2 regions of the Microbacterium sp. NPDC007973 genome follow, and region 1 is predicted to be linked to the other one. Evidence: predicted binding sites of a transcription regulator. Region 1 holds the regulator's gene; the other holds the start of a gene.
What was found. Region 1 encodes HspR, which represses chaperone genes until heat shock. Its sites were predicted from a motif close to AAGTTGAGTCNNNNNGACTCAACTT; they were not measured.
Positions count from the first base shown of each region.

Region 1 (3,397 bases):
CCGAGGCGAAGTTCAAGGAGATCAGCGAGGCCTATTCGGTGCTCAACGACCCCGAGCAGCGCGAGGAGTACGACCAGATCCGGGCCATGGGCTCGGGGGCGCGCTTCTCCGCTCCGGGGGCGAGCGGCGGCGGCGGTTTCGACGACGTCTTCAGTCGGTTCGGTCAGGGTCGCGGTCAGCCCCAGGGCGGCTTCGACGACTTCTTCTCGATGTTCGACCAGCAGGGCGGCGGGGGCTTCGGCTCCGGACGCTTCGGTCAGACGACGGGAGGGTTCCGCGGTTTCGGCGGCCCCCAGCGCGGGTCCGATGTGACGGCGCGGACGACGATCGACTTCGTCACCGCGGCGAAGGGAGAGACCATCACCCTGCAGGGCGAGGACAACGTCCCGTTCAAGGTGAAGATCCCGGCCGGCGTCTCGGACGGGCAGAAGATCCGACTCCGCGGTCGCGGACGCAAGTCCCCCGACGGCGGCGAGAGCGGAGACATCGTCGTGACGGTGGCGGTGCGCCCGCACCCCGTGTTCACGCGCGACGGCCTCAACCTGCGGGTGACGGTCCCCGTCACCTTCACCGAGGCGGCTCTCGGCGCCACGATCGAGGTGCCCACGCTGGGCGGCGAGACCGTTCGCCTGCGCGTGGCCCCGGGAACCCCCTCGGGTCGCGTGCTGCGCGTCAAAGGCCGCGGGATCGCGACCGCCAAGGGCACCGGCGACCTGCTCGCCGAGGTCCAGGTGGCCGTGCCCGCACACCTCGACGATGCGGCCCGCGAAGCCCTCGAGCGCTACCAGGCGCTCGAACCGAAAGAGAACCCCCGCGCCGACCTGATGGCCAAAGCGCGGTAGACACACGCGCGTCGCCATGGTTCTCGGCATCCGATGAGTCAGGATGCCGAGAACCCGGTGCCGCACCCGCCACGACGGAAGAAGGTGAGACGTGGCTGAGAGAGAGATCGACGAGGACGCCCCGATCTTCGCCATCGCCGCCGCGGCGGAGCTGTCGAACATGCACCCGCAGACGTTGCGACAGTACGACCGTCTCGGTCTCGTGGTGCCCGCGCGCACCCAGGGCGGATCGCGGCGGTACTCCAGCCGTCACGTGCAGCAGCTGCGCGAGGTCGCGCGGCTCTCCGGTGAGGGCATGAGCCTCCCCGCCATCGCGCGCCTGCTCGCTCTTGAGGAGCGCGTGCACGAGTTGGCACGTCGTGTGAACGACCTCGAGCGACAGCTCTCGGCCGAGCGGCAGTCGCGCCCCGGTGCGCGCGTCTTCGCGGCGGGCGCGACCGGCTCGGTCGTGACGTTGCGCCACGGCGCGCGCGTCCGCCGGGCGACCGACGTCGTGCTCTGGCGCCCGTTGGGCCCGTTCGATCACGAAGACTGAGACCGAGTCGCTCGCCTGCGCCGCGGAGGTCCCTGAGCCTGTCGAAGGGACCGGACCTCGCGCATCGCCCGCGCCGCGGAGGTCGCTGAGCTCGTCGAAAGGACTGGACCTCGCGCATCGTCTGCGCGGCGGAGGTTCCTGAGCCTGTCGAAGGGACCGGAACGCCGCGCGTGCCCGGTGGCTACGGCGGACGTGCCGACCCCTCCCGTGGGTCGCTGCCCGATCAGGCCGGATCGATGCGCAGCACGGTCGGCGACTCCCCGACCTGCAGGTCGTCGACCACGCGCAGCGTGCGTGCGACGTCATCCACCGCGCCGATGATGGTGCCGAAGCGCTGGCGGTCGGCGCAGACCGCGGTGACGGTGACGAAGTGCGAGCCGGTGTCCCACGTGTACGTCGCGAACGGCGGGGTCTTCGGGTCGGCGGGCAGGGGCATCGCGAGCTTCTCGCCGACGCCGAGGTGAGGGTTCCGGAACGACTCGGTGTCGTCGTACTCCATGGGCATCATGGCGCGAGCGGTGCGCAGCTGCGGCGTCGCCTCCTGCAGTTGCGCCATCACCACCAGCAGCTCCGGGTCGCTCTTCCACACCCACACCAGCACGCGCCCGGCGGCGCGGCGCATCAGCAGCGGGGCCGCCTGGCTGAGGATCCAGGCGAAGGCGCCGCCGCCCGGACGCGGTGTCGCTCCCGTCGCCTGGTTCGCCTGGCTCAGCAGCATGCCGATCGCCGCCTTGCGGTGGCGGCGGCCACGGAATCCGAGGGAGCCGGTCACCGGCACCCAGAGGTCGGCGGGGGCGTCGGCCTGCAGTCGGGACATGCCCCACAGCCTACGAGCCGCCTCCTGGGAGAGGGATGCCGAGTGCCGGCGTTCGCGAGCAGAGAACGCTCCCACGCGGGAAAGCCTCGCCGATGTCGGAGGTCGGTGCCAGGCTGGAACCGCGGTCATCGCGATCGCACTCGAACACCCGGAGGGTCCCGTGCTCGGCAAACTCCTCATGCGTTATCTGTCGCGGTATCGATGGCTGCTCGTCGCCATCCTCGTCTTCCAAGCTGCGTCCGCCCTGGCGACGCTCTACCTGCCGCGCCTCAACGCCGACATCATCAACCTCGGTGTCGCGCAGGGCGACACGGGGTTCATCTGGTCGCGCGGCGCCCTCATGCTCGTCATCTCCCTCGGCCAGATCGTGGCATCCGTCATCGCCACGTACTTCGCGGCGCGTGCCGCCATGGCCGCCGGCCGCGACATCCGGCGCGACGTCTTCGAGCGCGTGAGCGGATTCTCGGAGCGCGAGCTGTCGCAGTTCGGCGCGGGCTCTCTGATCACCCGCAACACCAATGACGTCCAGCAGGTGCAGATGCTGGCGATGATGGGCGCCACCATGCTCGTCAGCGCCCCGCTCCTCGCGGTCGGCGGGGTCATCATGGCCCTCCAGCAGGACGTCGGGCTCAGCTGGCTGATCGCCGTCGCGGTGCCCGTGCTGCTCATCGCGGCGGGGCTCATCATCGCTCGCATGGTGCCCCTGTTCCGCAGCTATCAGTCCAAGCTCGACGGCGTGAACCGGGTCATGCGCGAGCAGCTGACGGGGGTGCGCGTGGTCCGCGCTTTCGTGCGCGAGCGCATCGAAGAAGAGCGCTTCCGCCGCGCGAACACCGACATCCTCGTGGTGGGCCGCAAGGTCGGCTCCCTCTTCGTGCTGCTGTTCCCGCTGGCCATGCTCGTGCTGAACGTGACCGTCGTGGGGGTGATCTGGTTCGGCGGCATCCAGGTCGATGCCGGCGGAGTCGAGATCGGCACCCTCTTCGCGTTCATCCAGTACGTCGCGCAGATCCTCGGCGGCGTGTTGATGGCGAGCTTCATGACCGTGATGATCCCTCGCGCCGCCGTGTCGGCCGAGCGCATCGGCGAGGTCCTCGACAGCCGTTCGACCCTGCAGCGCCCCGAGAACCCGGTCAGCGTCTTCGCCGAGGCCGGCGCGGTGGAGTTCGACGACGTGTCGTTCGCCTACCCGGGCGCCGAGGC
Region 1 covers NZ_JBIBJJ010000002.1:202,627-206,023, reverse strand. Annotated here, with positions in the region: gene ACFZA2_RS06045 (DnaJ C-terminal domain-containing protein) at 1-842, shown strand, start outside; gene ACFZA2_RS06040 (heat shock protein transcriptional repressor HspR) at 934-1,377, shown strand; gene ACFZA2_RS06035 (hypothetical protein) at 1,601-2,194, opposite strand; gene ACFZA2_RS06030 (ABC transporter ATP-binding protein) at 2,355-3,397, shown strand, end outside.

Region 2 (3,397 bases), on a different contig from region 1:
GATCGAGCGCGGCACCTTGGCCGCGCGCATGGCGGGGAAACTCGCTCCGCTCCGCGGCGCCGAGACCGTCGAGGGCCCCGGCGCCACGGCATCCATTCCGCTCATTCCTTGTGCAGCGCATCCTGCGCGCGCCCGGCGAGCTTCTCGACGGTGTTGGGCAGCTCGGTCGTGCCGTAGAACCGCACGTCGGGCTTGGTGGGCGGGGGCATCGGCACGCCCGCGGGGGGCTCGGGGAGGTAGGTGAATTCGCCCTTGCCGTCGGGGGTCGGCCCCGACGCCCACGTGCCGTCGCCGGCCTGGGTCCCGTTGCTGAAGTTGATGTATTGGTACGACACGTCGCGATCCTCCTTGTCGAGGGGGAAGTTGCTCGGCACGGGGAGCTGCTCGTAGCCCTCGGCCTGCAGCTCGGCGGCCGCGGCGGCCCACTGATTCTGATGCATGGTGTCGCGGGCGAGGAGGAACGCGAGCAGGTCCTTCACCCCGTGGTCATCGGTCTGGTGATAAAGCCGCGCGACCTGCACGCGCCCCTGCATCTCGGCGTTCGCGTTGGCAGTGAAGTCGGCGAGCAGATTCCCGCTCGCGGTGATGAAGCTGCCCTGCCACGGGTTGCCGTTCGAGTCGACCGGACGCGCGCCGGCTCCGGCGACGATTCCGTGCTGGATGTCGGTGCCGCCGACGACGGCCGCGACGGTGGGGTCGTTCTGCACGGCCTCCTCGGTGATCCCGAGCGGGGCCTTCTCGAGCAGCTGCGCGATCATGATCGCGAGCATCTCGACGTGGCCCATCTCCTCCGCCCCGATACCGAACACGAGGTCGCGGTACTTGCCGGGCATGTGCATGTTCCACGCCTGGAACTGGTACTGCATCGCGACCGAGATCTCGCCGTACTGGCCGCCGAGCACCTCCTGGAGCTTGCGGGCGTAGACGGCGTCGGGCTTGTCGGGGGTGGCGCTGTGCTGGAGTTCCTGTCGGTGGAAGTACATGTCTCTCCTTCGTCGGGGGGGATGCCGACCGGGGGGCGCGACATCGACGGCCACGAAACGCCCGCTCGCGGGGGTCCGGCACGGGGGTTGCGGGCGCGGTCGACGCGGGCCACAATCGCGCGCCCGACTTCTTGGCACTCTCGACCCGAGAGTGCTAATCTTCTGCCGAGTTGAGCGAACCTGACTCAACTTCTAGAGCCCCGGATGCCACGTCCGGACCGATCGAAAAGGAGAACGACCATGGCCACCTACGACCCCTTCCGCGACCTCGACCGCCTCGCGTCGACGCTCCTCGACGCCCGCCGCGGCGGTGGTCCGCGCCGGATGCCGATGGACCTGTACCGCGACGGCGATCACTACGTCCTCGCGGCCGACCTGCCCGGTGTCGACCCCGGGTCGGTCGACATCGACGTCGACGGCCAGCTGCTGACGATCCGCGCCGAGCGCACCCTCGGTTCGGGCGAGGGCGTGAAGTGGATCACCCGCGAACGCGAGACGGCATCCTTCGTCCGACAGCTCAACCTCGGGCAGGGCATCGACACCGAGCGCATCAGCGCCGCCTACCGCAACGGCGTGCTCTCGGTCACGATCCCCGTCAGCGAGAAGGCCAAGCCGCGCCGCATCGCGGTTTCGACCGACGACGGCGACGGCGTGATCGAAGCGCACGAGAGCACGCCGCAGCCCATCGAGCAGTGATCGGCGCCGGGCGAGGGAGCGGTCCCATCGGCGGGCTCCCTCGCCCGGGCGCCTCCGCTTGTCAAGGGTCTCGAACAACCCCCGCTCCCTGACGCACAGTGCCCGGGTGCCCCCCACCCTGTCCTCGCCCCTGCCCCCTGCGCCCGTCGACGACGTCGAGCCCCGGCTGGTGCCGTTCGACGCCCGCGGACCCGTGAGCGCTGCGATCCTGCGTCACCTCGTGGACGGTGTCGCGACCGGGCACACGGCCCTCGCCGACGCGGCGGTCTCCGCGACCGCCGACATCGAGCGCGACGACGATCTCCAGCTCGCGCTCTTCGCGCTGTACGCCTCGTCGTATGGATCGATCGCGGCGTTCCGTGCCGAGCTCGAGTGGGATCCCGCGCTCATCGCCACCCGCCGGGTCATCGAGACGGCCTTCGAGGCCTCGCTGCGCGAGAGCGTCGCCGTCCCGCAACCACCCGCGCCCACCGCGGATGCCGTGGCCCGCGACCTCTTCGCCCTGACCGGCGCCGAGGGCGGCCCCAGCCTCTCGCGTCACCTGGCACGCAAGGCCACGCTCGAGCAGGCGCACGAGTTCCTCGTGCACCGCACGGTCTACACGCTGCGCGAGGCCGACCCCCATTCCTGGGCCATCCCCCGTCTGACCGGCCGCCCCAAGGCCGCCCTCGTCGAGATCCAGTCCGACGAGTACGGCGCCGGTCGCCCCGACCGCGTTCACGCGACCCTGTTCGCACGGGCGGTCCGCGGCGCCGGACTCACCGACGCCTACGGCGCCTATATCGACGACGTTCCCGCCGTCACCCTCGCGTCGCACAACACGATGTCGATGTTCGGACTCAACCGCCGCTTACTCGGTGCGATCGTCGGTCACCTCGCCGCGTTCGAGATGACCTCCTCGATCCCCAACCGTCTCTACGCCGAGGGGCTGCGCCGGCTGGGCTTCGGCGACGACGTGTGCGAATACTTCGACGAGCACGTCGAGGCCGACGCCGTGCACGAGCAGATCGCCGGACGCGACCTCGCCGGCGCCTTGGCCGAGGACCGGCCCGACCTGCTCCCCGACATCCTGTTCGGCGCGGCAGCATGCCTCGAGGTCGACGACCGCGTCGGCCGACACATGCTGGACGCGTGGTCGCGGGGCGCGTCGTCGCTGCGCACGGAGGACGAACGATGACCGACGACCGCGTCACGATCACGGCCTACCCCGACGGTCCCCTCCTCGTCCGCGGTGACGCCCACCTCCTGACCAGCGAGGGGGCGGAGGTGCCCCGTACCCGCCGCACCGTCGCCCTGTGCCGCTGCGGACTGTCGACCATCAAGCCACTCTGCGACGGAACCCACAAGGCGTCGGGTTTCCGCACCGAGGATTGAGGCGCTCGCCCCGATGCGTCTCGACGCCGACTACGTGCTGCCGCTGCGATGGAGTGACGACACCGACCTCGACGAGCTCACGGACTACCTCCACGAGCTCGTGGGATGGATGGATGTCACCGTCGTCGATGGGTCTCCACCCCCGCTCTTCGCCGCCCACGCCCGCGCCTTCCCCCGCGCCGTCCGTCACGTCGCGCCGTCGTCGGTCGCTCTCGGCAACGGCAAGGCGTGCGGGGTGGTCACGGGACTCGCTCTCGCCGGACGCGAAAGTGTGGTGATCGCCGACGACGACGTGCGCCATGACCGCGCGACCCTGATCGCTCTGCTGTCCGATCTGTCGGATG
Region 2 covers NZ_JBIBJJ010000004.1:365,197-368,593, forward strand. Annotated here, with positions in the region: gene ACFZA2_RS14480 (DUF2231 domain-containing protein) at 1-96, opposite strand, end outside; gene ACFZA2_RS14485 (manganese catalase family protein) at 102-983, opposite strand; gene ACFZA2_RS14490 (Hsp20/alpha crystallin family protein) at 1,224-1,679, shown strand; gene ACFZA2_RS14495 (iron-containing redox enzyme family protein) at 1,786-2,856, shown strand; gene ACFZA2_RS14500 (CDGSH iron-sulfur domain-containing protein) at 2,853-3,053, shown strand; gene ACFZA2_RS14505 (glycosyltransferase family 2 protein) at 3,067-3,397, shown strand, end outside.
Region 2: ACFZA2_RS14490 (Hsp20/alpha crystallin family protein) is a predicted target of HspR. The motif match lies at 1,151-1,175, and genes of this name have one in related genera.